One region of the Bacillus sp. 179-C3.3 HS genome, then DNA from elsewhere that is predicted to be linked to it. Evidence: predicted binding sites of a transcription regulator. Region 1 holds the regulator's gene; each other region holds the start of a gene.

The links. The regulator Rex, encoded in region 1, represses fermentation and respiration genes when NADH is low (regulators of the CRP and FNR family bind a similar motif). The targets are predictions, from matches to a motif close to TTGTGAAATATTTCACAA.
Positions count from the first base shown of each region.
Region 2: a site for Rex is predicted at 2,011-2,028, ahead of AB1K80_RS00465 (cytochrome ubiquinol oxidase subunit I). Genes of this name have one in related genera too.
Region 3: a site for Rex is predicted at 7,440-7,457, ahead of AB1K80_RS07915 (L-lactate dehydrogenase). Genes of this name have one in related genera too.

Region 1 covers NZ_JBFEFT010000010.1:1,611-11,944, forward strand. Annotated here, with positions in the region: gene tsaE (tRNA (adenosine(37)-N6)-threonylcarbamoyltransferase complex ATPase subunit type 1 TsaE) at 1-177, shown strand, start outside; gene tsaB (tRNA (adenosine(37)-N6)-threonylcarbamoyltransferase complex dimerization subunit type 1 TsaB) at 158-847, shown strand; gene rimI (ribosomal protein S18-alanine N-acetyltransferase) at 873-1,301, shown strand; gene tsaD (tRNA (adenosine(37)-N6)-threonylcarbamoyltransferase complex transferase subunit TsaD) at 1,294-2,322, shown strand; gene AB1K80_RS08255 (ABC-F family ATP-binding cassette domain-containing protein) at 2,588-4,510, opposite strand; gene moaC (cyclic pyranopterin monophosphate synthase MoaC) at 4,647-5,138, shown strand; gene AB1K80_RS08265 (redox-sensing transcriptional repressor Rex) at 5,154-5,807, shown strand; gene AB1K80_RS08270 (twin-arginine translocase TatA/TatE family subunit) at 5,835-6,014, shown strand; gene tatC (twin-arginine translocase subunit TatC) at 6,030-6,782, shown strand; gene AB1K80_RS08280 (NUDIX hydrolase) at 6,821-7,447, opposite strand; gene AB1K80_RS08285 (YdiK family protein) at 7,504-7,698, opposite strand; gene AB1K80_RS08290 (CPBP family intramembrane glutamic endopeptidase) at 7,695-8,429, opposite strand; gene groES (co-chaperone GroES) at 8,661-8,945, shown strand; gene groL (chaperonin GroEL) at 8,991-10,334, shown strand, end outside.
Region 2 covers NZ_JBFEFT010000001.1:90,016-100,349, forward strand. Annotated here, with positions in the region: gene AB1K80_RS00455 (FecCD family ABC transporter permease) at 1-643, shown strand, start outside; gene isdG (heme oxygenase) at 645-1,778, shown strand; gene AB1K80_RS00465 (cytochrome ubiquinol oxidase subunit I) at 2,108-3,523, shown strand; gene cydB (cytochrome d ubiquinol oxidase subunit II) at 3,510-4,526, shown strand; gene cydD (thiol reductant ABC exporter subunit CydD) at 4,526-6,262, shown strand; gene cydC (thiol reductant ABC exporter subunit CydC) at 6,252-7,985, shown strand; gene AB1K80_RS00485 (pectate lyase family protein) at 8,041-9,084, opposite strand; gene sigY (RNA polymerase sigma factor SigY) at 9,577-10,110, shown strand; gene AB1K80_RS00495 (YxlC family protein) at 10,107-10,334, shown strand, end outside.
Region 3 covers NZ_JBFEFT010000009.1:41,815-52,148, reverse strand. Annotated here, with positions in the region: gene AB1K80_RS07950 (HAD family hydrolase) at 1-261, shown strand, start outside; gene AB1K80_RS07945 (YceG family protein) at 332-1,948, shown strand; gene AB1K80_RS07940 (toxic anion resistance protein) at 1,963-3,057, shown strand; gene opuAA (glycine/proline betaine ABC transporter ATP-binding protein OpuAA) at 3,445-4,674, shown strand; gene opuAB (glycine/proline betaine ABC transporter permease subunit OpuAB) at 4,675-5,529, shown strand; gene AB1K80_RS07925 (glycine betaine ABC transporter substrate-binding protein) at 5,529-6,413, shown strand; gene AB1K80_RS07920 (alpha/beta fold hydrolase) at 6,519-7,280, shown strand; gene AB1K80_RS07915 (L-lactate dehydrogenase) at 7,500-8,447, shown strand; gene AB1K80_RS07910 (L-lactate permease) at 8,490-10,112, shown strand; gene AB1K80_RS07905 (LacI family DNA-binding transcriptional regulator) at 10,157-10,334, opposite strand, start outside.

The DNA of each region.
Region 1 (10,334 bases):
GTATGCTTAGTTGAATGGGCACATCTGATTGAACCACAATTGCCTTCAGCTTATTTAAAAATTGAAATGCATAGGACAGAACGTGAAGAAGAACGTCATCTCACGTTTTATGCAAAAGGGGATCGCTACGACACCCTGTGTAAGGAGATGAAGGAATTTGACCATACTAGCCATTGATACCTCTAACCACACATTAGGCATTGCGATTGTCAGAGATGAGACAGTGATTGGGGAAAGTATAACTTATTTAAAAAAGAATCATTCCGTCCGAGCGATGCCGACTGTTGAAGCTTTAATGAACGAGTGTGGTGTGACGCCGAGCGATTTAAGCAAAATCGTCGTGGCAAAAGGACCAGGTTCTTATACTGGGGTTAGGATCGGGGTCACCATCGCAAAGACACTTGCGTGGACACTTTCCATTCCAATCACATCGATCTCTAGCTTAGAGACACTGGCAGCGAATGCACATTATTTTGATGGATGGATCTCACCATTATTTGATGCGCGAAGAGGACAAGTTTATACAGGATTGTATCAGTTTGAAGGCGGAAAGATCAAAGAAGTGAAGCCTGATCAAAATGTACCGATGACGGATTGGCTCCATGATCTAAAGACGGCAGAAAAGCCCGTATTATTTCTTGGTCATGATGTCCATCTTCATCAAGACAATATTCGCTCAATATTAGGAGAAACAGCTGTTTTGGCAGAGGGATCATTACATAATCCTAGACCTTCCATGTTGGCTTTTCTAGGAGCAGATCGGCCTGTTGAAGAAGTACATCAGCTTGTCCCTAACTATATTCGTTTGGCAGAAGCGGAAGTGAAATGGCTTGAAGGACAAAACTAATGTCAACACAGTAGACATCAGAAAAATGACGGTAGAGGATATTCCTGAGGTGTATACGATTGAAGTGCATTCGTTTACCGTTCCTTGGAAAAAGGAATCCTTTGTGTATGAGATTCTTCACAATCAATATAGCCATTATTTTCTCATTGAGGAAGAAAAGAAGCCTGTTGGCTATTGTGGTGTCTGGATTGTCATGGATGATGCACAGATTACCAACATTGCGATTCTACCTGAGCATAGAGGAAAGGGCTATGGTGAAGCATTGCTTCGGCATGTCATTGATTTTTGTAAAGAAAAAAAGACAGATCATCTTTCATTAGAAGTGCGGGTGTCCAATACACCAGCACAATCCCTTTATGAAAAGCTTGGTTTTAGACTTGCTTCTGTGAGAAAAAATTATTATACAGATAACGGGGAAGATGCATACGTCATGTGGGTGAATTTAAATGAGTGAACAAAAAGATCGATTCATATTAGGAATAGAAACGAGCTGTGACGAAACGGCTGCATCCATTGTGAAAAATGGAAAGGAAATCATTGCGAACGTTGTTGCCTCACAAATTGAAAGCCATAAACGATTTGGTGGTGTTGTGCCAGAGATTGCTTCCAGACATCATGTGGAACAAGTCACGATCGTATTAGAAGAAGTCATGGCACAGGCCAAGATGAGCTTTAAAGATTTAGATGCGATTGCTGTCACAGAAGGTCCAGGTTTAGTCGGTGCGCTTCTCATTGGTGTCAATGCAGCGAAAGCGTTAAGCTTTGCACATCAACTTCCGCTTGTCGGTGTTCATCATATTGCTGGGCATATTTATGCAAACCAGCTAGTCGGTGAATTGACATTTCCTTGTTTAGCCCTTGTGGTTTCTGGAGGACATACTGAGCTTGTGTACATGAGAGAGCATGGTTCTTTTGAAGTCATTGGAGAAACATTGGATGATGCAGCTGGAGAGGCTTATGACAAAGTAGCACGTACAATGGGTCTCTCATATCCGGGTGGACCTCATATTGACCGATTGGCACATGAAGGAAAGCCAACGATCAAGCTCCCTCGTGCATGGCTTGAAGAAGGATCTTATCATTTTAGCTTCAGTGGATTAAAATCAGCTGTGATCAACACGTTACACAATGCGGCGCAAAAGGGTGAAACGATTGCACGCGAGGATTTAGCAGCAAGCTTCCAAGAAAGTGTCATAGAGGTACTTGTAGGAAAGACGTTAAAAGCAGCTGAAGCCTACAACGTCAAACAGGTTGTTCTAGCTGGAGGGGTGGCAGCAAATAAAGGGCTGAGAGAAGCTTTAACCTCAGCATTTGCCGATCAACCCGATGTGAATCTAACCATACCTCCGCTTGCCCTATGTACAGATAATGCAGCAATGATTGCTGCTGCGGGCACGGTCGCTTTTGAGAAAGGAATTCGGGGAGATATGGCCATGAATGGTCAACCTGGATTACCACTTGTATCATATGAATGAGGCTCCTGTGGATATACAGGAGTTTTTTTATTGATTAAAATAAGATTATTCACAAAAAACCGTAATATATCCACAATTATTTGAAAATTTCACTTTCATTTGAAGAGGTTGTGTATAAAAACCTGTTTTCTTGTGGATATGTGATTAAAATACTGTGGATAAAGTGGATAAGTCTAATGTGGTTAAGAAACATAAAGAAAATTTTGTGGATATGTCTGTGGGTAAAATGTTTTCAAAAGAAAAAGAGCACCCATGTGGGTACTCTTTATGATTCCGATAGTTCTTCCCATTCGGCAAAAAGTGATTCAAGCTCTTGATTGAGTGAATCATTTTCAGTCTGGATGGCTTGGACCTTCTCGTGATCTTGAAAGATTTCAGGATCACATAACAATTGTTCATTGTCCGCAAGCTTTTCCTCCATCACCGCAATTCGCTCTTCGATGTCTTCAATTCTTCTTTGTTTTTGTCTTTCTTTCTTTTTTAATTCTTTTTCCTCTGCATAAGAAAGCTTAGTGGCTTCAGTGGGTGCTGCTGATTGTTTCTTTTGTACTTCGTGGTTTTGTAGTGCTTCAAGTTCTAATTGTTCGTTTTTCTTTTCAAGGTAATAGTCGTAGTCACCGAGGTATTCTTTCGTCTCGTTTGGCGATAGTTCAAGAACTTTTGTTGCCAATCGGTTAATAAAATATCGGTCATGCGAGACAAATAAAATCGTCCCAGGATAATCGATGAGAGCATTCTCTAAAATTTCCTTACTATCTAAGTCAAGATGGTTGGTTGGTTCATCGAGAATGAGAAAATTGGCTTTTTGTAGCATAAGCTTAGCCAAAGCAAGACGAGCTTTTTCTCCACCGCTCAAAGCGTGAACAGGCTTCAAGACGTCATCACCGGAGAATAAGAAATTTCCTAAGCAAGTACGAATTTCCTTTTCGGTCATATGCGGATAATCATCCCAAAGCTCATTTAAGACCTTTTTGGAGGATGTGAGTTTCGCTTGTTCTTGGTCATAATAACCGATGGTGACATGGGAGCCAAAGGTGATGTCTCCTTTTACTGGCTTTAATGTATCCGTTAAGGTCTTTAAGAGTGTTGATTTTCCGATACCGTTAGGACCAATCAGTGCCACGCTGTCTTCTCGCATGATATGGAACGAAAGGGAAGAAAGAAGCGGTGTCTTTTCATCATAACTAATCTTTAGATCATGTACCTTCAATACATCATTGCCACTTTGTCTTGTGATATCAAAACGAAAACTTGCCGATTTTTCATCACCTAATGGTTTATCTAAACGATCCATTCGTTCCAATTGTTTGCGCCGGCTCTGAGCTCTCTTTGTAGTGGATGCTCTTGCTAGGTTGCGATCGACGAAATCTTGGAGCTTGGCGATTTCCTCTTGCTGTTTTTCATATTGCTTCACTTCTCGTTCTAACTGCTCAGCCTTCAGTTCAAGGTACTTGCTATAGTTACCGGTAAACTTCTTCATCGCTGTTCTTGAGACTTCGTAGACATGGTTTACGACTTTGTCTAAGAAATAGCGGTCATGGGAGACGATGAGAATCGCACCTGTATAATTTTGCAAATATTGCTCAAGCCATGATAAAGTATCAATATCTAAATGGTTGGTAGGCTCGTCCAGAATTAACAGCTCTGGTTTCATTAATAAAAGCTTTCCGAGCGCTAGACGTGTTTTCTGACCACCACTTAAGGATTGAACGGTTGTGTCGTCTTCAAAATGACTAAAGCCAAGTCCATGAAGAATGGAGCGCACATCTGCTTCATATTGATAGCCACCTTGATCTTTAAAATCTTGTTGCAGCCTGTCATAGGTTTTCATAAGGGAATCAAGCGCCGCACCTGTGGAAGAAGCCATTTTTTCCTCAATGGTTCTCATCTCTTGTTCCATTTCTTTTAAATGATCAAAGACCGATAATAACTCATCTTTTAACGTACGGGTAGACGTCACATCGGTATGCTGTGCCAAATATCCAATTGTGAGGTCTTTTGGTCTGATAATGTCGCCTTGTTCATATGACATTTGTCCAGCAATGATTTTTAAAAGTGTGGATTTGCCTGCCCCGTTTCGACCTACAATGGCAATGCGATCCTTTGCTTTGACTTCTAATTTTATATTCGTTAAAACGGTATCAGCGCCAAACGATTTTGACAGCTGATTCACTTGTAGAATCATCATGTAACTTCACCTCTGCTATAATATGTTTAGTGTAGCTTATCAGCAGAGAACCGGCAAATCTTACATACGATCACGGTTGTCAAATGAAAGACAGATAGGAAAAAATAGTGTATGATTTGGATAAGGAGCGTTTAACATGAGTCAATTTAGCCATTTTAACGAACAAGGAAGAGCAAAGATGGTGGATATTAGCGATAAATCATCTACGGTCAGAACCGCAGTTGCTGCTTCAAGCGTTCGAATGATAGAAGAAGTATTTCAAAAAATACAACAACGTGAAATTGGAAAAGGGGATGTGCTCTCTGTCGCACAAGTTGCTGGTATTATGGCAGCAAAGCAAACATCTCAGATCATTCCTATGTGTCATCCGCTTGCACTAAAAGGTGTGGATATCTCCTTTGATTGGGAGGAAGACGGAAATGCGTACATTCTAAACATACGCGCAAAGGTCAAAACAAAAGGAAGTACGGGTGTGGAGATGGAAGCGCTCACTTCCGCTTCAGTATGTGCACTGACCGTCTACGATATGTGCAAAGCCATTGATAAGGGCATGATCATCGGTCCGACCTATTTAGTTGAAAAAACAGGCGGGAAAAATGGTGATTTTCACAGAGAACTTGATATTTAAGTTGGAGGATCTTATATGAATATAGACCAGTCAAAAATTCCACAAGCAACAGCCAAACGTTTGCCGCTTTATTACCGTTTTTTAAAAAATCTGCATGCCTCAGGAAAACAAAGGGTATCTTCTGCAGAGCTTAGTGATGCAGTCAAAGTGGATTCTGCAACGATTCGTCGAGATTTCTCATACTTTGGTGCACTTGGGAAGAAGGGGTACGGGTACAATGTTGATTACCTGCTTACTTTCTTCAGAAAAACCCTTGATCAAGATGAGATGACGAATGTCATGCTTATCGGGGTGGGGAACTTAGGGACTGCTTTTTTACACTATAATTTCATCAAGAATAATAACACAAAAATTTCAATGGCTTTTGACGTGAATGAGAGTAAAATAGGAAGTGAGATAGGCGGTGTGCCTGTCTATGATTTGGATAAGCTTGAAGAGCATGTTCAAGAGGTGGGAGATATTCCTGTTGCGATTTTAACAGTACCTGCCGTAGCAGCTCAGTCCATTACAGATCGTTTGATTGCCCTAGGCATCAAAGGAATCCTTAACTTTACGCCGGCTCGCTTGAATGTGCCGGAACACATTCGAATTCATCATATAGATTTGGCGGTTGAACTTCAGTCTCTTGTGTATTTCTTAAAGCACTATTCTGTTACACAGGAGGACTGACGAAAAGGGGTAAAGGGGGTGGAGCAAATGGGTCCAATCGGTCCTGGAAGTTTGATTCTGATTGCGATTGTTGCGCTCATTATTTTTGGGCCGAAAAAGCTTCCTGAATTAGGAAGAGCAGCAGGAGATACATTACGTGAATTTAAAAATGCCACAAAAGGTTTAGCTGATGATCAAGAAGAAAAAAAGAAAAAAGAAGATCAGTAGAATAGGATGAGCTTCATGAATGTCAAAGATATGCCGCTTATGGAGCATATTGTGGAACTGCGAAAACGTCTCGTGATCATTGCGATGTTTTTTATCATGTTTATGGTGGTGGGTTTTTTTCTCGCCAAGCCGGTAATTGTCTATTTGCAAAATACCGATGAAGCGGCATCGCTCACATTGAATGCGTTTAAACTCACTGATCCACTGTACGTGTTTATGCAGTTCGCATTCGTCATTGCGTTGATTTTGACGTGTCCCCTTATTTTATATCAGCTTTGGGCATTTGTGAGTCCAGGCTTGTATGAAAAAGAAAGAAAAGTGACACTTGCGTACATTCCAATTGCACTGCTTTTATTTTTGAGCGGTGTGGCTTTCTCTTATTTTATTTTGTTCCCATTTGTCGTTGATTTTATGACAAGCATGTCGAATGACTTACATGTGGAGCAAGTGATCGGGATTCATGAGTATTTTACATTTCTGATGCAGCTAACACTTCCATTTGGTTTTTTGTTTCAAATGCCGGTTGTGCTGATGTTTCTCACGAGACTTGGAATCATTACACCGATGTTTTTATCGAAAATTCGCAAGTATGCCTATTTTGTCCTCCTTGTCATTGCCGCACTCATTACACCGCCAGAGCTTGTTTCTCACCTCATGGTTACCTTGCCAATGCTTGTCTTATATGAAGTGAGTATTGTCATTTCTAGGGTGACCTACCGCAAAATGCAGCAAACAGATGAGAAGGAAGAAAATCATTATGTGTCATAAAAAAAGCATCGTGATCGAATGTGACCACGATGCTTTTTCTATTGAGAGAGGATTTGGTCGATAGCGTGGAAGAGTTTTTGGTAATAAGCGGCCTCATGTGGCACGACATCGTGCAGACCGATCCATCTCATTTGCTCATGTCGTTCTCCGGTTGCATCGATCTCAAAGCCTTCGATCTGAATACGATCGCAGTGACCCGTTAAAAGTCGATATGCATCTTGTACCTTTGTTCTGTAAAGACCAGCCACTTCTTCCTTCTGTAAATGAACGTTCAGGTGTGTTTCTTGACTGACATAAAGATACACGTGACAAAACTCACGATCGATCAGCTGAGGCGTGTGGATTTCATCCTGTATGATACCGGCAAAGGAAAGATCTTGAAAAGGGATTGAGAAACCGAGTTCTTCCTCGATTTCTCTTACCCCGTCAGAAGGCTTTTCATCTGAGAGAAGATGACCTGCTGCTGTGATATCAAACATAGAAGGGAAATCCTTTTTTGAGTGGCTTCTTAGCTGGAAATAGAGATACATGGTGTTTTGTTCTTTTTTGAGTAGCCAAAAATGAAACGTTTCATGCCATAGCCCCTGAGCATGGACATCTGATCGTGCGGCAACCCCGATGAGTTCTTGTTGCTTGTTTAAGATGTTGATTTTTTCATCTTCCATCAAGGATCTCCCCCATAAAAAAACCATTCTCCAAGCGGCGGAAAATGGTTTTTGATTTATTTTTGTTGTTGTTTTTTTAGTTTGACAGAAAAAGCGAACATTTTAAATGCGATGTTGATATTATAAGCCGCAAACACCATCAGCAGAATGCTGTAAAATGACCACATATTACCTGGGTTTTGAATGGCCATATAGGTAAAAGCCACACCAACGGCAAAGTAAATAACGCCCCATACAACAGGGTTTCTCATGAGAAAAAGCCTCCAATAATCATTTGCATTGTTTGAGATTGTTCTTCAATCATTTTTTTCACTGGCTCAATCTGTACAAGAACGACGAGCGAGTTCATCAGCATATGAGCACCAATCGGAACAATGATCCGTTTTGTTTTCACATATAAGAATGCGAAGGTAAAGCCCATCGCTGTATATAACAAGATGTGAGAGAAATCATTGTGCACAACAGCAAAAGTCACTGAACTGACAAGTGCGCCAATGAAGAAATTGGTCTTTTCATAAATCACACCAAAAATAATTTTTCGGAAGATGATTTCCTCTAATATAGGTCCAATGATTGCAATAACGATCACAAGCAACGGAATAGCTTCCATGATGGATAGTATAGCTTTTGTATTTTCTGATTCCCTGCCAATACCAAATGCATATTGCTCAATCAATCCTGCAAACGTCTGTGCAAAGATGGACAGAAAGAAACCGCCAATGATCCAGGCAATAGCAGAGCCGGTCGATACTGGTGCCTCATTCCGAAGTGTAGCTTTTGGTACTGTCCGAAGAATGAGCAAAATAATAATCAATCCAATACAGAAACTAATGATGGTCCAAGTACCTGACAGTTGTGATAGCTCCTCTTGAGTTATCGGTTTTTGAATGAACCCCAACCATTTCATGACAAACGCATATGGAATCACAGAAAACTGGACCAATATATAAGTTAAGATTATGTACCAATATTGTTTTTTCAAGTAACGAAAACCCCTTTACTAAAAGAACTAGATTTATTGTAACACAAGTCTTCTTCTTCGTTGAAAAGGAAAGAATTCTTTGATCCAAAAAGATCGTGAAAGCGTCAAAAAAATTTAAAGGTTTTTACTTGAAATTGCAGAAGACATTCTTTATTATAATAAATGTGTTAGCACTCGTTGATGATGAGTGCTAAAAAAGACTACATATGAAAATTGAGGAGGTTGTTTCTTATGTTAAAGCCATTAGGCGATCGCGTAATCATTGAACTCGTTGAATCTGAGGAAAAAACCGCTAGCGGTATTGTCTTACCGGATTCTGCAAAAGAAAAACCGCAAGAAGGTAAAATTGTGGCAGCAGGTTCAGGTCGTGTACTTGAAAATGGAGAGCGCGTTGCGTTAGAAGTCAATACAGGCGACCGCATTATCTTCTCAAAATATGCAGGTACTGAAGTGAAATATGAAGGAAAAGAATATCTAATCCTTCGTGAAAGCGACATTTTAGCTGTTATCGGTTAATCACATAAAAACTATTTCTAAAAAAACTGAGGAGGTTTCGTTATTATGGCAAAAGATATTAAGTTCAGTGAAGAAGCACGTCGTGCGATGTTACGTGGTGTAGATGCACTTGCAGATGCTGTAAAAGTAACTTTAGGACCTAAAGGACGTAACGTGGTTCTTGAGAAAAAGTTCGGTTCACCGCTCATCACAAATGATGGTGTAACGATTGCAAGAGAAATCGAATTAGAAGATGCATTTGAAAACATGGGTGCAAAACTTGTGGCTGAAGTCGCAAGCAAAACAAACGATGTAGCGGGTGACGGTACAACAACTGCTACGGTTCTAGCTCAAGCGATGATCCGTGAAGGCTTGAAAAACGTAACAGCTGGTGCAAACCCTGTTGGCGTACGTAAAGGGATTGAAGAAGCAGTCAAAGTAGCACTTGAAGGCCTACATGACATTTCAAAACCGATTGAAGGAAAAGAATCAATTGCACAAGTTGCTTCTATTTCTTCTGCAGATGAAGAAGTCGGTAGTCTTATCGCTGAAGCAATGGAGCGTGTAGGAAACGACGGTGTCATTACGATTGAAGAATCAAAAGGATTCACTACTGAGCTTGAAGTGGTTGAAGGAATGCAATTTGACCGCGGATATGCTTCACCATACATGGTGACTGACTCTGATAAGATGGAAGCTGTTCTTGAAAATCCTTACATCTTAATCACAGACAAGAAGATCACGAACATTCAAGAAATCCTTCCAGTACTTGAGCAAGTCGTACAACAAGGAAAACCATTATTGCTTATTGCTGAAGATGTAGAAGGCGAAGCACTTGCAACACTTGTTGTGAACAAACTTCGTGGAACATTCAACGCAGTGGCAGTGAAAGCACCTGGCTTCGGTGACCGTCGTAAAGCAATGCTTGAAGACATCTCTATCCTTACTGGCGGAGAATTAATCACGGAAGACTTAGGACTTGACCTTAAATCTACTGAAATCGGTCAACTTGGCCGCGCGTCTAAAGTTGTGGTCACAAAAGAAAACACAACAATCGTAGAAGGTTCAGGAGACTCTGCTCAAATCTCAGCACGTGTGAACCAAATCCGTGCACAAGTAGAAGAAACGACTTCTGAATTTGATAAAGAAAAATTACAAGAACGTCTTGCAAAACTAGCTGGCGGCGTCGCTGTCATCAAAGTTGGTGCTGCAACTGAAACAGAACTGAAAGAGCGTAAACTACGCATCGAGGACGCACTGAACTCAACTCGTGCAGCAGTTGAAGAAGGCATCGTATCCGGTGGTGGTACAGCACTTGTGAATGTATACAACAAAGTTGCTTCTATTAAAGCAGAAGGTGACGTTCAAACAGGTGTGAACATCGTTCTTCGTTCACTAGAAGAGCCAATC
Region 2 (10,334 bases), on a different contig from region 1:
CTTGCTTCCAATAGCCGCCTTTCTTGGAGCATTATTAGCGGCACTTGTTGTGTATGTCCTGTCATTTGATCAAGGCGTTTCACCGCTGAAATTGATTTTGGCAGGTGTCGCTGTGAATGCACTACTTGGAGCGGTCATGAACGGGTTGATGGTGCTTTATAGTGAACGTGTGCAAGCTGTTTTGCCTTTTTTATCAGGAGGATTAAACGGACGAAGCTGGCACCATGTGGAGTTTGTTTTACCATACGCGCTTGTTGGATTATGTCTCTGTTTCTTTGCAATCAAGCCGGCAAACCTTTTGTTGCTTGGTGATGAATCAGCACAGCTGCTAGGGCTAAGGGTTGAGCGTACTCGGTTTTTCTTGATTGCGTTGGCAGCACTTTTAGCGGGTGTCGCTGTCAGTGTCAGCGGATTAGTTGGATTTGTCGGGCTTGTTGTACCTCATTTGGTCCGTCTCTTGATTGGTGATGACTATCGATACTTACTCCCTATTTCCATACTAGGCGGAGCGGTGCTTGTGGTGTTTGCAGATACAGCGGCACGGGTCTGGTTCACACCGATTGAATTGCCTGTTGGTATATTACTTGCTTGTATAGGTGCGCCCTTCTTCCTCTATTTATTAAAAAAGAAAGGGAGGGGTTAATTTGGATGTTAATTTGGATGTGATTGTCATGGAAGAGGTGAGTCTCAATCAAGGGGATTTTCAGCTGTCTTCCATTTCAGCAGCTGTCCCTAAGGGAAGTATGACGGGCATTATTGGACCGAATGGTTCAGGGAAATCGACTTTTATTAAAGCAGTCGCACGCCTGACATCTATCGAAAATGGCATGATTTACCTTCATGATATCCCGCAACATAAGATGACGGCGAAGGAGATTGCAAAAGAGATCGCTGTTCTCTTGCAGACAAGAACAGCAATACCTGCGATGACGGTACGTGAGCTAGTAGCGCTTGGACGCAGCCCTCATCGTTCGCTTTGGAAAAAATCAACGAAGACAGATCAGGAAGCCATTGAGTGGGCGCTTGATGTGACAAATAGCCGTAATAATGAAAACAGGTTGCTTCACACATTATCGGGTGGAGAGAGACAAAAGGCATACATTGCGATGGCGCTTGCCCAGAAGACAGATACAATCATTCTGGATGAGCCCACCACTTATTTAGATATTGCCCACCAGCTCGACTTACTAGAGCTGCTCAAACAACTGAATCAAACACATGGACTTACCGTGCTAATGGTTCTCCATGACTTACAGCAGGCCGCAAAATATTGTGACCGCTTGATTGCTATGAAGCGTGGTCAAGTACATCAAATCGGGTCACCGAAAGAAGTATTCACAGAGGAATTTTTCAAGGATGTGTTTGGGATAAAGGCTGAAGTTCACCTAAATGGGGAGCATCCGCTCATTATCCCTATCGCATCCATTCAACAACAAAAGGGAGATGAACAGAAGATGATCATAGTAAATAACCAAGTGAGAGTAGAAAAGGGCAGTGCCGACCATCTTGTCCAGCGGTTTAATAAACAGGGGCAAGTAGAGTTTATGGAAGGGTTTTTAGGCATGGAGGTATGGGTCACACAACAGACGACTGATTACGATGAAGTGACCATTCATACACGCTGGAATCGAAAAGAAGACTTTGTCAATTGGACGAAATCTCAGGCATTCGGTGACGCACATGCACATGGAAAAGCAAAGCCTGAAGGACTATTGAAGAACAAAATTACGTACTATGAGGTACAAGTGACAAGACCTGCTTTACAGGAAAAAGTGTAAAATGACAAAGCGCTGTGGCTAGAACGCAGCGCTATTTTTTTTGATGTTCATTGAAGCCTGTCACATATTTTTGACAAAGTATTCGAAAAACTGACACAATAAAAGCCAATTTTTAGGTAAAATTTACTTTATTTTTGAATCATCTGGGTGTAAAGTACAGGTGTAAATAACTAACCGAATGAAAATCAAGAGGAAAATTTCACCTAGAGGGCCATTTCAAGAGAGCAATTATTTGTGAAGGATTGAACAAATAATGAACTTTTTGTGAAGTATTGAGCATGATGATTTCATCTCATTCGGCATGTGAAAGTAAGGGAGGATGTAAGGCTGTGAGTGAGCTGTTTTTAGCAAGATTTCAATTTGCCTCAACGACATTATTTCATTTTATTTTTGTTCCTATGTCTATAGGTTTGGTGTTTATCGTCGCATTGATGCAGACCTTGTATGTTGTAAAGAAAAAAGATATTTATAAAAAAATGGCGAAGTTTTGGGGGCACCTTTTCCTCATCAACTTTGCAGTAGGTGTAGTGACAGGGATCCTGCAAGAATTCCAATTTGGGATGAACTGGTCTGATTATTCAAGGTTTGTCGGTGATGTTTTTGGTGCACCGCTTGCCATTGAGGCACTATTGGCCTTTTTCCTTGAGTCGACATTTATTGGCCTTTGGATTTTCGGTTGGGATCGTCTTCCGAAGAAAATTCACTTGCTGTGTATTTGGCTTGTTTCCCTAGGTACGATTTTTTCGGCGTTTTGGATTTTACTAGCCAACTCTTTTATGCAGGAACCAGTTGGATTTGTCATGGAAAATGGCCGTGCAGAAATGAATGACTTCGGGGCTCTTGTCACCAATCCACAGCTCTGGGTGGAATTCCCGCACGTCCTGTTCGGTTCACTTGCAACAGGTGCTTTCTTTATTGCAGGTGTTAGTGCCTATAAAATGATCAAAAAGCAAGAAGTGGCTTTTTTCAAAAAGTCATTCCAGATCGCCATGGTGCTTTCTCTCTTTTCTGGTATAGGTGTAGCGTTCTCTGGGCATGAACAAGCGAAGCATTTGATGACATCACAGCCGATGAAGATGGCAGCAAGTGAAGGTCTCTGGGAGGATAGTGGAGACCCAGCCGCTTGGACATTATTTGCCAATATTGACACAGATAAGAAAGAAAACACTGGGGAAATCAATATTCCATTTGCTTTAAGTTATTTGGCTTATCAGAAATTCAGTGGAGATGTTCCAGGCATGCTGACAATTCAAAAGGAGTATGAAGAAAAGTATGGCCCAGGAAACTACATTCCTCCAGTGAAAACAACGTTTTGGAGTTTCAGAATCATGGTAGGTTCAGGGATGCTCATGATATTTGCCAGTATGATTGGCTTGTACTTGAGCTTTAGAAAGAAACTTGAATCGAACAAATGGTATTTACGCTTCATGGTGTGGATGATTGCTTTCCCATTTATTGCGAACTCAGCTGGCTGGATTATGACTGAAATCGGGCGTCAGCCGTGGACCGTCTTTGGTATGCTGACGACCGCTCAATCGATTTCACCGAACGTATCATATGGCATGCTGTTATTCTCAGTCATTAGCTTTACGACCATTTATCTAATTCTCGCGATCGTGCTTGCCTACTTATTCATTCGAGAAATTAAAAAAGGTGCACACTCTGAAGAGAACACAGATCAAAAGGATGAAACGGACCTGTCTACAGATCCATTTGATGGAGGCGCGTATCATGGCATATCTTAACGAGATTTGGTTTATTCTTGTCGCAGTGTTGTTTGTTGGTTTTTTCTTCTTAGAAGGATTTGATTTTGGTGTAGGGATGTCCATGCATCTACTTGGAAAAAATGATCACGAACGTCGTATTTTAATTAATACCATCGGTCCTTTCTGGGATGCCAATGAGGTTTGGCTGATTACAGCCGGTGGAGCCATTTTCGCAGCATTCCCTCATTGGTATGCCACGATGTTCAGCGGATACTATATTCCGTTTGCTGTTCTCTTATTAGCGCTCATCGGGCGAGGGGTCGCCTTTGAGTTTCGAGGGAAGGTTGAGAAAGCTTCTTGGATCAAAACGTGGGACTGGGTGATCTTCTTTGGGAGTCTGCTACCGCCGTTTCTATTGGGTGTTTTGTTCACAAGTATTTTACGTGGGATGCCAATTGATCAAAGTATGAATATGTATGCTGGTTTTACAGACTTTGTCAATCTTTATTCAGTCATCGGCGGCGTGATAGTCACTGTCCTTTGCCTCTTGCATGGCTTGATCTTTGTCACACTTCGCACAGAAAGTGATTTAAGACAGCGCGCAAGGAAGCTTGGACAGCGTGTATGGCTGATTACACTGCCGCTACTAGTTCTATTTGTCGGTGTGTCAATCATTGAAACAGACATTTATACAGTGCGCCCAATCATCACCATTCCTTTAACTGTGTTAATTGTGATCTGTTATGTAGCTGCTTTTATTTTCATGAAAAAAGAGCGTGATGGCTGGACATTCTTGTTCACAGGGGCAGGTATTATGGTCACAGTGTCGATGCTCTTTGTCGCATTGTTCCCGCGAGTGATGATCAGTTCCATTAACCAGTCGTTTGACCTAACGATTCAAAATGCTGCATCAGGGTCCTATTCGCTGACGGTTATGTCGATTGTAGCCCTTTCTTTGTTACCTTTTGTGCTTGGGTATCAAATTTGGAGCTATTACGTTTTCCGTAAGCGTGTCAGCGGTAAGGAGCCAATGCCGTACTAATGGATAAACGTTTGCTGCAACTAAAAGGAATGAGAGGGCTTCTTGCCCTCTTAGGTATTGTGTCGCTCATCCAAGGAGCAAGTATCATTTTTCAAGCACAGTGGCTGGTACATGCTATTACTACGCTATTTGACGGGAAAGGCCTCACACAGGCGACGCCTTATGTCTTGCTGTTTCTTGCTGCCTTTGCGGTGCGGCATGGCCTTACCTTGATTCGAGAGAAAGTCATGTTTGTCTATTCTACTCGCATTGGAGCAGACGTGCGAAAACAGCTGTTAGACCAACTATTTCGGTTAGGTCCAGCCTTTGCAAAGAAAAAGGGAACTGGAAAGCTTGTGACATTAGCGATGGAGGGAATTGCCCAATATCGTCAGTATTTACAGCTGTTTTTGCCTAAAATGGTGAACATGGCCGTCATTCCGGTCATGGTCCTCGTGTATGTCTGGACATTAGATGAAACATCTGCCGTCATTTTAATTGTGACTTTGCCGATTTTAATTGTTTTTATGATATTGCTTGGCCTTGTCGCCAAACTTAAAGCGGCCAAACAGTGGAGATCGTATGAGAAACTATCCAATCATTTTACTGATTCCCTCCGAGGTCTTGAAACGCTGCGTTACTTAGGCATCAGTAAAAAGCATTCTCTCAATATTGCTGAGGTGTCAAAGCGATATCGAAAGGCGACCATGAGCACGCTGAAGATAGCCTTTCTTTCGTCATTTGCCCTCGATTTCTTTTCCATGTTATCGGTTGCCACCGTCGCTGTGTTTCTTGGCTTAAAGTTAATTGAAGGGGAGCTTTTGTTATTGCCGGCTTTGACGGCATTAATGCTGGCACCTGAATATTTTCTGCCGGTACGTGAGGTGGGGAATGATTATCATGCGACCTTAAATGGAAAAGAAGCAAATGAGGCCATTCAGGTGATGTTAGATGAAAAGGGCTTCCAAACGCAGGATACACAATCGATACAGCTAAAACGATGGACAGATCAGGATTCGCTGTCACTGCATGATGTTTGTGTCCAGCATGAAGAACATGCGCCTTATTCAATTCGTGACGTCAACCTCACTGTCAAGGGGAAGAGAAAGGTAGGAGTCATTGGTGCAAGTGGCTCAGGGAAATCGACGTTGACGGATGTTCTGGGCGGATTTGTCGAACCAACTTCTGGTCGCATTAAGATAAACGGCGAGCCTCTTGTTCATTTGCAGATGAATGCTTGGCAAAAGGAAGTCGTCTATATGCCACAGCACCCCTATTTATTTCACACGACGCTTAAGGAAAACATTCGTTTTTATGAACCGGATGCAACAGATGAAGAAGTGGAAAGAGCGGTGCAGGAGGCTGGTTTATCTCAGCTAGTGGCGCAGCTGCCAAACGGACTGGATGAGGTCATTGGGGAGCAAGGAAGAGGTCTAAGCGGTGGACAGGCGCAGCGAATTGCGCTGGCCCGGACTGTGCTAGGTCAACGGTCGATTATGCTGTTAGATGAACCGACGGCACATCTCGACATTGAGACAGAGTATGAGTTGAAAAAAACCATGCTCCCGCTATTTGAGAATAAACTTGTGTTCCTAGCGACACACCGGCTTCATTGGATGCCGGATATGGATGTAATCATTGTGATGGATCAAGGTACCATTGCAGAAATGGGAACGCATGAGTCATTAATGAAAAGAAAAGGTGTGTACTATCAATTGGTACAGGAGCAAATGGGGGCGGTCACACATGATGAGTAAAGGCTGGTTTATACCTTATATCAAGGAGAATCAAAAACTGTTTGCCTTGGTGATTTTCTTAGGCACCATTGCTGTGTTCTCTGCTTCTCTTCTGATGTATACCTCCGGATTTCTCATTTCAAAAGCAGCGACAAGACCTGAGAATATTTTGATGGTCTACGTGCCGATTGTGGCTGTCCGTACTTTTGGTATCTCACGCTCTGCTGCCCGTTATGCAGAAAGATTGGCAAGTCATCAGTTGATTTTGACCATGATTGAAAAGATGCGAGTACGTTTGTATGACATGGCTGAACGAAGTGCCAAACAGACAAAGCTTGGTACAGGTGAAATGCTTGGGCTCTTGTCAGAAGATGTGGAGCGATTACAGGATGCTTATTTAAAGACCATCTTTCCATCCATTGGCGCATTGCTTTTATATGCAGCTTCCATTGGTGCATTTGGACTCTTTTCATGGCCATTTGCCGGATTGATGTTGCTCTATATGGCACTTCTCGTATTTGTGTTCCCATACGTCACGGTGCTTGTGAACCGGGCGAGACAAATTCAAATGAAACAAGGCAGAAATGAGCTGTACAATCATTTAACAGATGCCGTCATGGGGGTTAGTGATTGGTTGTTTAGCGGCAGGCAAAAAGATTTTGTTGAAGGCTACGAACAGAAAGAAGCCCAGCTGTTAGCTCTTGAAGCCACAAATCACCGTTTTATCCGTCTGCGCCAATTTCTCGCACAGCTGATCATTGGGGGAGCGGTTCTACTTGTGGTGTATTGGAGCGGCTCAGTCGTTCAGTCAGGATCGATGTCACACACACTGATTGCAGCCTTTGTGCTTGTGCTGTTTCCATTAACAGAAGCCTTTCTTCCGCTGTCAGATGCGGCAGGTGATATTCCCGTTTATCAGCATGCCGTCAGCAGATTAACGCATTACGAAAAGCAGTCATATGAAGGGGAATCTGAGGGAGAGTCTCTGGATCAGTTAACCGTAACTCGTGGTCCATCTGTCTGTTTTGATCAAGTAACTTTTGGATACGAGACGCAGCATCAAGTACTTCAGAACGTATCATTTTCTCTCAAGCAAGGGGAATCACTTGCTCTCTTAGGCAGAAGTGGTGCGGGTAAGTCAACTATTTTGAAATTACTGCAAGGGGCAGTCGTACCTAATCAAGGTGTTGTCACCATTCAAGGGATACCAGTGCAGCGTATTCAAGAAAATGTGTCAGCCTATTTGTCTGTGCTCAATCAACAGCCATATTTATTCGATACGTCTGTCTTGAATAATATTCGATTAGGGTCACCAGAGGCGACAGAGGCGCAGGTGAAAGAAGCTGCGCGACAAGTACAGCTGCACGATGATATTGAGTCTTTGCCAGAAGGATATCACACAGGTGTACAAGAGACGGGGGTTCGTTTTTCAGGAGGAGAAAGACAGCGTATAGCGTTGGCTCGGATTTTGCTACAAAACACCCCGATTGTTGTTTTAGATGAACCAACCGTTGGGCTTGATCCTCGGACGGAGCGTGAATTGCTTGAAACAATTTTCCGTGTGCTAAAAGGAAAAACGTTGATTTGGATTACCCATCACCTGACCGGCTGTGAAGCGTGTGATCAGATAATGTTTATTGAAGATGGACAGATTGCAATGCAGGGACATCATCATGAATTATTGAGAGAAAACGTGCGTTATCAAAGGTTATACGAGATGGATCGTCCGTTTTCTAGTATGTAAATAAAATGAATGGGAAGAGCGTTCGGACAGGTGATCTGCCCGAACGTTTGGTGGTTTAAGGGTTTACTTTTCCAACACCTGTATTTGATATCACTTCAGATTTTACATTGTTCACGTTAAGTAAAGAATAAGAATATGGAGGGTTGTACGTACCTGTTGAAGACGTTGGTAGACTGCCTGTGCTGTTGATAAAGGAGTTATTCACGACATGCCAAGTGCCAACTTGAGAGCTGTCCCAGCTACCGATTGCGTTGTTTGTATTTTCAAATACATTGTGCTCAATTCGCATCTTCGCGCCCATCCGAGAGTTAATGGCCGTTGTGATGATGCCTTTATAGTAGTTGTTATACACATGCCCTTCCCCGTAACGCATGGACGGTACACGAGAGTTCAGATTTTCAAAGCGGTTGTTATGGAAGGTGATTTTGCGGTTGTAGTTGTCACTATCAGAACTACCCATAAGCATTGATTTCCAGCTGTCATGTACATAGTTCCAAGAGAATGTAATGTAATCGGAATCTTTTTTCACATCAAACAAACCATCGTAATCATCTTTCCCGGAATTTAATGTATTGTACAGTTCATTATGATCCACCCAGATGTTTTTCGAACCGCCTTCAATTCCGATGGCATCCTTATCGCCAATTTTACTGTGGTGTATTTTCAAGTTGCGGATGATCACGTTATTGGCTCGCCATACCTTAATGCCAATTCCATTAAACTCACCATTTGTCCCTTTACCGACGATGGATACGTTATTTGTATCTTTCACATCAATTTTAGTTGCAGATGTATTAGAAGGAGTGATCGTCCCATCGACGACGATCTTCAACTTCTCATTGGTTCCTTTGTTTTTAAGAGCCGCTAAAAGTTCATTTCCAGTTTTTACTGTGACAGTTTTGCCGCCTTCACCGCCTGTTGTGCCGCCATTTAATGTGGAGAAACCTTGTTGATTAAAATTGGCCATAATCGAAGGGCTTTCTGGATACTTAGTGGTTGCCTTTGCCTCCGCATTTGGTGCAAATAATGAAGTCACGAGGCCAACCGCTAACACACTGGCTAACATAGGGATTTTTTTCTTCAAAACGATCCTCTCCATTCGTTTTCATTTTTTTGACGCTATAATGTAAACGTTTCCAAAATTAGCTGCGATTCACGTGCACCTCCTCTGTTCGCTGGCATCGCCTCTTTCGGAATGTAGGAAGAGCATAGCACGCAAAAAGTAATCATCGGCTAAGACATGGAGCTCGTGATTCTGAGATTTTCTAGGAAACTAAGGGGATGATTATTTCATTTTCATCTAAATAAGACGAGGATCATTGACGATAGGTACTGTGGTGACATCGTGATTATGGGGCAGAGACTCTTCATTTTGTAAAAAATCATCATGATTACTAAAATGTCATTTTGTTAGAGGAGAACGAATGTCATAATCATTTCATAAGAAAAAAGTGGATGTTAAACCGGCAAAAGAGTGGCAGACTAGCATGGAAATGAACATTTTTTAAAAAAATCGTTTTGATGTTGAACGATTCCTTTGGTCGTGTCGTCTCATAATCAATGGAAGAGGATAGAGGAAGGAGGGAGATGTTTGGAGCAAGTGGACGAGGCATTATTGATTAAGCAGGCAAAACAAGGAGATGATGCCGCATTTACAGCGCTTTATCGTGAATATTATTCGTTTGTTTACCGATATTTGATCAAACTCACCCTTCATCAAGAGCTGACAGAAGAATTAATGCAGGAGACCATGCTGAAAGCATATATGAAGCTATCAACCTTTAGAGGGGATTCATTATTTTCTACATGGCTGATCTCCATTGCATCAAGGCAATTTTTAGATCATCAGAAAAAAAGAAAACGTGAACAATTGAGGGAAAACCGTGCCAATCAAGAGGCCATACGTCGCTTCAAATGGGATGTTGAACAACGAGGTCATACATGGCATGAGATGTGGGATACGTTACATGAGTTGAAGGCTCAAGAAAGAGCACCTATTATTTTGCATTATTATTATGGCTTTACTTACCCAGAAATTGCGTCCATGCTCGATATGAGAGAAGGAACGGTTAAATCAAGAGTGCATCACGGGTTAAAGAAAATTCGAAAGGAGTGGCTCTTATGAAGGAAGAGCGTTTCACCGAACGTTTAAAAGAAAATTTACAGCAATTAGACGAACAGATTCAAGTGGAAAAACCGAGTGAGCAGACGGTCATGATGATGCTGAAACAGGCGAAAGAAAAAGAGAAAAAACGATTTAAACGAGAAGTGCTCACATATGTCTTCATCAGCCTAACCATTCTGTCGATCTTCGCCGCTGCGATCACACAGTTGCCGTTTATCTTCATC
Region 3 (10,334 bases), on a different contig from region 1:
CAGCCCCTCAATAAATGGGAAGCTGTTGCATTTTTGAAGGAAAGGTTGCAGCTTGAATACATATGTGGCGCAGGTGATTCTTTGTTAGATGCTGATCTCATTCGTCAGGCAGACGCAGGCTATGCGCCAAGGCACGGAGAAGTTCTAGCATTTGAGCCATTTTTACAGTCGACGACAGCGTTTGGCATGGCGGCTGCTGATGAAATGACGGCATGTGTAAAAGAGCAGATGATGAGCTGGAAAAAGCCTTCAATTCGATAGCAGAAGTAGAAGGCTGAATGATATGATAGAAATAGAGATGAAGAAAATATAGGAGAAAGGAAGGAGCGACATGAGCTATAAAGAAATCAATGTCACCCATACACGGGCGGATCAGGAAGCTTGGAAGAACCTGTTGAAAAAGCCGCTACCTGAACGAGACGGTTATGTAAGGGATGAACATACATTGTCATGGTCGTCTCTCGCCGCCCGAGTCCTTGGCACTCCTCATGATCCAACCGATTACTTTATCGAATTACATGAATTGTATGAAGCAGATGGTATACATGTCTTAAGTGAAACACTTAATCGCCATATTGAACCAGAGCATTTTCAAGCGCTTCAGCGAATTCATTTAATTAATCAAGAAGAGAAGGGGTTGTCGGTCAATCGGTTTGTGGCGTTTTTAGACGGCGAGCAGCTGATTGTACGCCATCCCAATCCCGCAATGAACCGGCATATTCGTCTTTCACTCATTAGAGTGTTTGAGCATTTTCAAGCGCAACACGAGGGCGGGTTTCAGCACCCTGACTTTCGCCGGGTCTTACTCGATGTGGTGAAATTTTCAAACAACCACCTCGGGCAATGGCTTCAGGAAGTCAATATTGAAGAAAGAATGCCGGCTGTCATTTGGTATGGAGAGGCGAATAAAAGTCAGCTTTATTTTCTTTACTATGTCATGCTGATTGGCTGTGATGTTGTGTTCTTTCATCCAGAGGGCAAGGATCCGTTTTGCGAATTAGATCCAGAAGAAAAGCTGACTTTTATTGATCAGTATCCTGGGACTTCAAAGCTTGAGCCGTTTCCTACTGAAAGGCCTGAGAGGAAATCGACCGTGGCGTACCGATCAACAAGAGAGCTGGAAGAAGTGCTCCATACAGAGGATTCTATGCTGTATAAGCCGTGGCAGTTCAGGGATCATACACCAGAATCTATTACGCTGAAGACAACGTATGACGAGCTGTTTTTAATCGCGAAGGAACCATCTTTTATCCGACCTAACTTTAAAGCAGATCGGGATTCAATTCAGATTCCGAATCTCTTTGCGAAAATGATGGGTGTCACGAGAGATAAGCGAGAATACTGGGATCGTATCCACACGTTAATGGAGGGGAAGGAAACGAAGACCATTCGCCACTTTCCTTTCACAAAAGAAGTGTCCTCCAATTATCAATTTCATTATCAGCACGCGCTTTCTCCATCGGGAGAGATTGATCCTGACTTATTAATGAAAAGCAACGTGTGGCAGTTTTCTCATTTATATGAAGGCACGCAACGTGCCATCGCAGAGGCTATTTCTCGGATATGTCAGCACCGGAAGCTATTGCGAGAGGGAAATGAGACGGAATTAGATGTCCGAATTTATCTATTTAAACAAATATTGCATATTGGTCAGGATATGATGGCCCTCATTCAAACATTTGATTATGCACAAACCGTCCCGAAAGTGATTCTATACCATACAGAATATAACGGAGAGCTGACTCGGTCTGATGCGGCTGCGCTCATTTTTCTAAATGAAATAGGGGTTGACCTATTTGTGTATCATCCGGCAGGCTATCAGTGTATGGAGCGGTATATAGATGACCAATTATTTGATATACATTGGCTCGATGACATGGTGATGAATCAAGAGTTTAAAGAGCCGTCCATCGTCAGAAAGTTATTTCAATCCATTAAAAACCGATAAGGAGATCAAAACTTATGACAAATACAAACGGAAATGACATCATTTCAATTGATAAAGAGGAAATCTCGATTGAGAAAGCAGACGACATTCGCGTTCAGCTTCGTAATGAACCAGAAGTCCAAAACATTGCAAGACAAATTGATGCCAAAAATCAATTAGAGCTCCTTGAATATGGAAAGCAGCCAGCTGTTGAAATCTCCAAGTTCTCTGATCGTATTCTATCCATGATGCGTTCAACAAGCGTCACAGACTCAGGCACAATGCTGACCCAGCTTGGGAAGATTATGGACCGCTTTGATAAAAATGATTTTGACGAGCCAAAGGGTGGTTTGCTATCCAAAATCTTTAAACGCGGCGGCAGTATGATCGAAAAGATCTTTAGTAAATATCAGACACTAGGTGCAGAAATTGAAAAGATTAATGTAGAAATCAGTAAATATAAAGACGAAATGACCAAGTCGACTGTGACGCTCGAAGAAATGTATGAGCATAACATTCAATACTATATGGAGCTTGAAAAGTATGTCGTGGCTGGTCAAATGAAAATCGAAGAATTAAAAGCAGTGGTTCCTTCATTTGAAGAAAAAGCGGCAAGTGGAAATCAGTTGGCGCAAATGGAATTGGACACGCTTCGTAATGGAATTCAAGCACTCGAAGAGCGTGTATATGATCTTGATATGGCTCGGATGGTAGCTCTTCAAACAGCTCCTCAAATTCGTTTGCTACAGCGTGGGAATACGAAATTGATCGGGAAAATCAACTCTGCCTTCATCATTACCATTCCAATTTTCAAAAATGGAATCATTCAAGCGGTCACAGCGAAAAGACAAAAGCTTGTGGCTGATTCAATGAGTGAGCTTGACAGAAGAACAAATGAAATGCTCAAACGAAATGCTGAAAACATCTCTAGTCAAAGTGTGGAAATCGCCAAATTATCAGGTCGACCAAGCATCGATATTGAAACGATTGAATCATCGTTTAATACGATTGTCCAAGGGATGAAAGAGACAAAGCAGATCGAAGAAGAAAACAAGCGACTACGCGAAGACGGTACAAAGCGTATGCTTGAACTTCAAGATAATATCAAACGGGCTGCATTAGAGTCCTAACAATTGAACTGTCTGTAACCAAAGTTGCAGACAGTTTTATTAAAATTTGAGTGAAATAGGTTTTTGTGTGACCTTTTTCGGGTAAATTTTATGCATGGGGTTCAATCGCGTATAGGCGAGGAAGTCTGGTGACACAAGCATTCAACTTATTATGAACAAGATGACGGATTTCTAGTAAAATATTGACTCATGAGAGGAAATACCCCGTAAAATCAATAGGTTTTGAAGCATTCAACAGGATTTAAGAGTAATACGGCGTATGATCTCTAATCACCAGACATCTAATTGAAATTCATACATATTGTACGGAAATAAGCGAATTCTAAAGATTGTTCGCATCATGAGGCTTATGTTACGGTTATAAGGATGCTAATTTGGAGGGAAAACATGAATTCTGAAGAGAGAAAGATCAAGATTAAGATAAAAAATGTATCTAAAATTTTCGGTAAAAATGCTAAAAAAGCATCTCAAATGCTTGAACAAGGGAAAACAAAACGAGATATCCTGAAAGAGACCGGCGCCACAGTTGGTGTCAATCGAGCAAATTTTGATGTGTATGACGGCGAGATATTTGTCATCATGGGGCTATCAGGGAGCGGAAAATCCACACTTGTGCGGATGCTAAATAGGTTAATCGAACCAACCTCCGGCGAAATTTATATTGATGGGGATATGATAACAAATATGTCAAAGGATCAATTGCGTGAAGTAAGACGGAAAAAAATCAGCATGGTTTTCCAAAACTTCGCCTTGTTCCCGCATCGTACCATCCTAGAGAACACAGAATATGGTCTAGAATTGCAAGGGATTGAGAAAGAAGATCGTAAGCAAAAAGCCATGGAGTCACTCAAACTAGTGGGTCTTGAAGGGTTCGAGGATCAGTATCCAAACCAATTGAGTGGTGGTATGCAGCAACGTGTTGGATTGGCACGTGCACTTGCAAATGATCCTGACATTTTATTAATGGATGAAGCATTTAGTGCACTCGATCCATTGATTAGAAAGGACATGCAAGATGAATTGTTAGACCTTCACAGTTCAGTTGGCAAAACGATCGTTTTTATTACACATGATTTAGATGAAGCACTTAGAATCGGTGACCGCATTGTATTAATGAAGGACGGGAATATTGTTCAAATTGGTACACCAGAAGAGATATTAATGAGTCCTTCAAACGAATATGTAGAACGCTTTGTTGAGGATGTAGACTTATCCAAAGTGTTGACAGCTGGTAATATTATGAAAAGAGCAGAGACTGTTCAAATTGATAAGGGGCCAAGAGTTGCCTTAACTTTAATGAAAAACTTAGGTATATCCTCTATTTATGCAGTCGATAAACAAAATCATCTGTTAGGAGTCATTTCTGCAGAAGAAGCAAAGAGAGCATCAGAAAATCAATTGGCTTTAAAAGATGTAATCCACAAAAACATGAAAACAATTCACCAAGATACGGTGCTAACGGATCTCTTCGAACTTGTATCAGAATCGAATATCCCAATTGCTGTCGTAGACGATAAAGACCGTATGAAGGGTATTGTCGTAAAAGGGGCACTCATTGGTGCGCTTGCAGGAAATGATCAATACATTAATTTAATTCACAAACAGGAGGTGAACTAAATGCTATCTTTATCATCACTTCCTAGAATTCCTTTAGCAGAGTGGATTGATCAATTTATTGATTGGTTAACTGCGACCTTTGGCGGAGTATTTGATGGCATTGCCGATGGTTTGGCCGCATTTGTTCAAATGATTACGGATGGCTTAGGATTTATTCCACCAATCATTTTGACCATCATTTTTGCTGGTCTTACTTGGTTCATTAGTAAAAAAGGAATTGCTATTTTTGCATTAGTAGGTTTCTTTATCATTGATTATCTTGGCTATTGGGATGCCATGTTACAGACATTATCATTGGTCTTAACATCTGTTATCATTTCGATTGTGATCGGTATTCCGATCGGCATTTGGGCTTCACAGAAAAATACGGTTAGGCAAATTGTTACACCTATTTTAGACTTAATGCAGACAATGCCTGCGTTTGTCTATCTGTTACCGGCTATTCTCTTCTTTAATATTGGGGTAGTACCTGGAGTTGTCGCTTCTGTTATTTTTGCGATGCCTCCAACGATTAGAATGACAATACTAGGTATTCAACAAGTTCCGTCTACTTTAATTGAAGCGACTGAAGCATTCGGTTCGACAACGAGTCAACGTTTAATTAAAGTGCAATTGCCACTTGCTACAAAGACGATTTTAGCAGGGATTAACCAAAGTATTATGTTAGCTTTGTCTATGGTTGTTATTGCGTCAATGGTTGGTGCGCCTGGACTAGGTGAAGAAGTTTATCGAGCTGTTACTCAATTGAAAACAGGGACTGGTGTAGAGGCAGGAATTGCCATTGTCATCTTGGCTATTGTTCTTGACCGAATTACACAAAATATAAGGACCAAAAAAACGAAGGAGGACGTTTAATGTTTAAGAAAATTATAGGACTTAGTGCGGCCGCAGTTTTGACTTTGGGATTAGCTGCTTGTGGTAGTGCAGCGAATGATAAAGATGCAACAGTCGGAGAACAGGTAAAGTATAAGATAACTGGAATTGACCCAGGAGCAGGTATTATGGAAGCAACAGATAATGTTCTAAAGGATTACGACTTATCTAAGTGGTCAGTAATCTCAGGTTCTAGTTCTTCCATGACAGCATCTTTAAAGAAAGCCTATGATAAAAAAGAGCCGATCGTCATCACAGGTTGGAATCCTCATTGGATGTTCTCTAAGTACGATTTGAAGTATCTGAAAGACCCTAAGGGTACTTACGGTGAAGCAGAAGAAATTCATACAATTACTAGAAAAGGTTTTGAAAAGGATCAACCGCAAGCAAATAAAGTCCTTAGCCAGTTTAACTGGACTGAAGATGATATGGGTGAAGTAATGCTTGCAATCCAAGAAGGAGAAAAACCTAAGGATGCAGCAGTGGACTTTGTAAAGAAACATGAGGATTTAGTGAGTAAATGGACTAAAGGTGTAGATAAGGTGAACGGTGAAAAAATTAAACTTGTCTACGTTGCTTGGGATAGTGAAATCGCTAGTACACATGTTGTAGGTAAGGTGTTAGAAGATTTAGGTTATAACGTAACGTTAACTCAGGTTGAAGCTGGACCAATGTGGACAGCAATTGCTGATGGAAGCGCAGATGCTTCACTTGCAGCATGGCTCCCACAAACTCATAAAGTATATGCAGAGAAATTTAAAGGCAAATATGAAGATGTGGGTACAAGTATGAAAGGTGTTAAAATTGGTTTAGTTGTTCCAACTTATATGAAGGATGTCAACTCAATTGAGGATTTGAAAAAATAGCCAATCATATGATGGCTCCCGTATAATAGAAGGGAGCATATGGAAAAAGCAGTCTGCTCAAAAAGCGGCTGCTTTTTTCTATATATAAGGATGGTGGACGAGTTGTTGTCAAAGGATGAGAAGCCGGTGATGGTATTTTTACATGGCGGTGGGGTGAGTCGTTGGATGTGGCAAGAGCAGGTCGAGAGCTTGAAGGAAACGTATGATTGCTACACCCCTGATTTAATTGGGCACGGGACAAGAGCAAATGTACAGCCTTTCTCAATGAAGGAAAATGCGCGTGAGGTCATCACATGGATGAAACAGCATGCACACGGTCGTACAGTCATTCTGATTGGCTTTTCCCTCGGGGCACAGGTTGCTGTTGAACTGTTATCGAGTGAGCCAGATTTAGTAGATGTGGCAGTGATCAACAGTGCCCTTGTGATGCCACTTCCATGGCTGTATGTCATGGTGAAACCCATTTTACCTCTTACATACCCTCTCTTAAAGAAGGACTGGTTTATTCAACTTCAAGCAGAGAAACTAGGGGTTCCAAGCCATGCGGTGCATCACTATGCAGTAGATTCTAAATCTTTGTTGAAAGAAACCTTGCAAACGATGTTCAGGGAAAATCTCCATTACAAGCTCCCGCACACGTTCCAGCAAGCGAAAGCACGTATACTCGTCACAGTGGGAGAAAAAGAGAAAGGCATTATGAAACGATCGGCGAAAAAGATAGCAAATGCACATCCGAAGGCATCTGGCGTCATCGTTCCAGACATTGGTCATACGTTTACGTTTGAACGGAAAGAGCTTTTTACTGAAATGATAAATTGCTTTGTCGAGAGGCGTGAATTACCGGCGGAGTTAATGGAAATCAAGTAAGTGATGAAAGCAACATAAGTTCTTTATTTCAACCTTTGAACTGCCCGACTCGATTCGGCAGTTTTTTTGTGCAACCGTTTCAAAGAGTGTTCACAAATTTGTTACATCATTTTTTTAACAAACCTCTTGAAAAAGTTTGTGAAGTATTGCACAATATGAATGTGAAGTATTTCACAAACAAACAAAACAACCTAGTTTTACTCAGGAGGATGAGGAAACATGACAAACAAAAAAGTAAACAAAGTAGCCATTATTGGAGCAGGTCTCGTCGGCAGTAGTTATGCCTTTACGTTAATAAATCAACCGATTACAGATGAATTAGTTATCATTGATCTTAACCAAGACAAAGCAATGGGTGACGTGATGGACTTTAACCACGGAAAAGCTTTTGCTACGCACCCTGTAAATACATGGTATGGCGATTATGAGGATTGTAAAGATGCGGATATTGTATGTATCTGTGCTGGAGCGAACCAAAAGCCAGGCGAAACGAGACTAGACCTTGTTGAGAAGAATTTAAATATGTTTAAGGACATTGTAGAAAATGTGATGAAAAGCGGATTCGATGGGATTTTCTTAGTTGCAACAAACCCTGTTGATATTTTGACGTATGCGACTTGGAAGTTCAGTGGTCTGCCAAAAGAACGAGTGATTGGTAGTGGTACAACGCTTGATACTGCAAGATTTAGATATATGTTAAGTGAGTATTTTGAAACAGCGGCGCACAATGTGCATGCTTACATCATTGGGGAGCACGGTGATACAGAACTTGCTGTTTGGAGCCATGCGAATATTGGAAGTGTGCCGATTACAGAATTTATGAAAAGAAACGATCAGTATAAACAAGAAGATTTAGATGACATCATGGAAAATGTACGCCATGCCGCTTATCAAATTATTGAGAAAAAAGGGGCGACCTATTACGGCATAGCCTTGAGTTTGGCCCGCATCACAAAAGCCATCTTGCACAATGAAAACAGTATTTTGACAGTCAGCACGTTATTAGATGGGGAGTACGGGGCTGAGGATGTGTACATTGGTGTACCTGCTCTGGTCAACCGAAATGGTGCAACAGACATTATGGAGCTAGCGCTGAACGATACGGAAAAAGAGAAATTCGCACACAGTGTGCACGTATTAAAAGAAATTTTAGCTCCTCACTTTTAAACAATCTAGGCAACCTACTTCAGTAGAAAAGAGATGAACACGATGTGGCAACAAATATATGATCCGTTTGGGAATGAATTCGTCAGTGCATTTGTGGCGTTGCTTCCCATCCTATTTTTCCTACTTGCATTAACCCTATTTAAGTTAAAAGGCGTTATAGCCGCTTGTATCACCTTAATCGTCAGTTTTGTTATCGCTGTTTTCTTCTTTCATATGCCGATAGAAAAGGCACTATCTGCTGTGGTACTCGGTATATCTAATGGGCTCTGGCCGATTGGGTATATCGTGATCATGGCGGTCTGGCTCTATAAAATTGCTGTGAAATCTGGGAAGTTTGATGTGATTCGTTCTAGTATTGCAGGCATTTCTCAAGATCAGCGTCTTCAGCTCTTATTAATTGGTTTTAGTTTTAATGCTTTTTTAGAGGGAGCAGCGGGGTTTGGTGTACCGATTGCGATTAGTGCCGCGCTCTTAACAGAGCTTGGGTTTAAACCATTAAAAGCAGCGATGCTCTGTTTAATTGCCAATGCAGCGTCAGGCGCATTTGGTGCTGTAGGAATTCCAGTCATTACAGGGGCGCAGATGGGCAATATGACACCACTTGCTTTGTCTCAAGCACTTGTCTATACGATTCCATTTATTTCATTCTGCATTCCATTTTTACTCATTTTCATTATCGATGGTTTTAAAGGAATCAAAGAAACGTTGCCAGCCTTGCTAATGGTCAGTGGAAGTTATGCGATCTTGCAAGCTGTGACAATGGTGACCATGGGTCCGGAGCTTGCCAACATTATTTCAGCCTTAGCTAGTATGGGCATTTTGGCTTTATTTCTTCGGAAATGGCAGCCAAAACGCATTTATCGTGAGAAAGGCGCACCCGTAATCGAACAAAAACAAACGTATCGAGGTATTGAAATCATCAAAGCGTGGTCTCCATTTTATATCCTAACTGTTGTTATTACAGTGTGGAGTCTTCCTGCTTTCAAAGCTTTATTCGCTGAGGGAGGACCCCTCAACTGGACGACGATTTTGGTGAAGGTGCCATTTTTGCATCAGCAAATTGTGAAATTACCACCTATTACCCAAACAGAAACCGCCATTGATGCCATCTTTAAAGTGGATGTCATCAGTGCAACAGGTACTGCCATTCTGGTTGCGGTGATGTTGACAGGATTGTTTAGCAGACAGATTGTATTAAAAGAAGGTGCCGCTTGTTTAAAAGCAGCAGTAAAAGAGCTGTGGGTGCCTGTGCTCACCATTTGTTTTGTGATGGGCTTTGCCAACTTGGCAAACTTTGCGGGTCTTAGCTCTGCGATTGGTCTTGCACTTGCAAAAACAGGCGATTTATTCCCAATTGTGAGCCCAGTCCTTGGGTGGATCGGCGTGTTTATTACGGGATCTGTCGTGAGTAACAATGCCCTATTTGGGAATCTTCAAGCAGTTACTGCGACTCAAATCGGTTCACAGGCAAGTTTGTTAATCGGCGCGAATACGACCGGTGGTGTCATGGCGAAGCTGATTTCTCCGCAATCGATTGCCATTGCTACAGCAGCGGTAGGAGAAACAGGGAAAGAATCAGAGCTCTTCAAAAAGACGGTCAAGTATAGCTTCATCTTGCTCGCCATCGTATGTATATGGACATTCATTCTTGCCCAATTTGTATAGATTCATAATGAAAAGACTGAGAGAGGGATCTCAGTCTTTTTTGTTTATGTAGATTCTCTTGTGATGAGCTGAGTAGGTAGTTGAATTTGTTCACGCTGCAATGGCTTTTTCTGTTGAAGCAGCTGAATCATTTGCTGTACCGCCTGCTGGCCAAGCTCGACGATCGGAATGTCGATGGTGGTGATAGTAGGCGCTGTGACTTCACAAATGGCTTGATTGTCA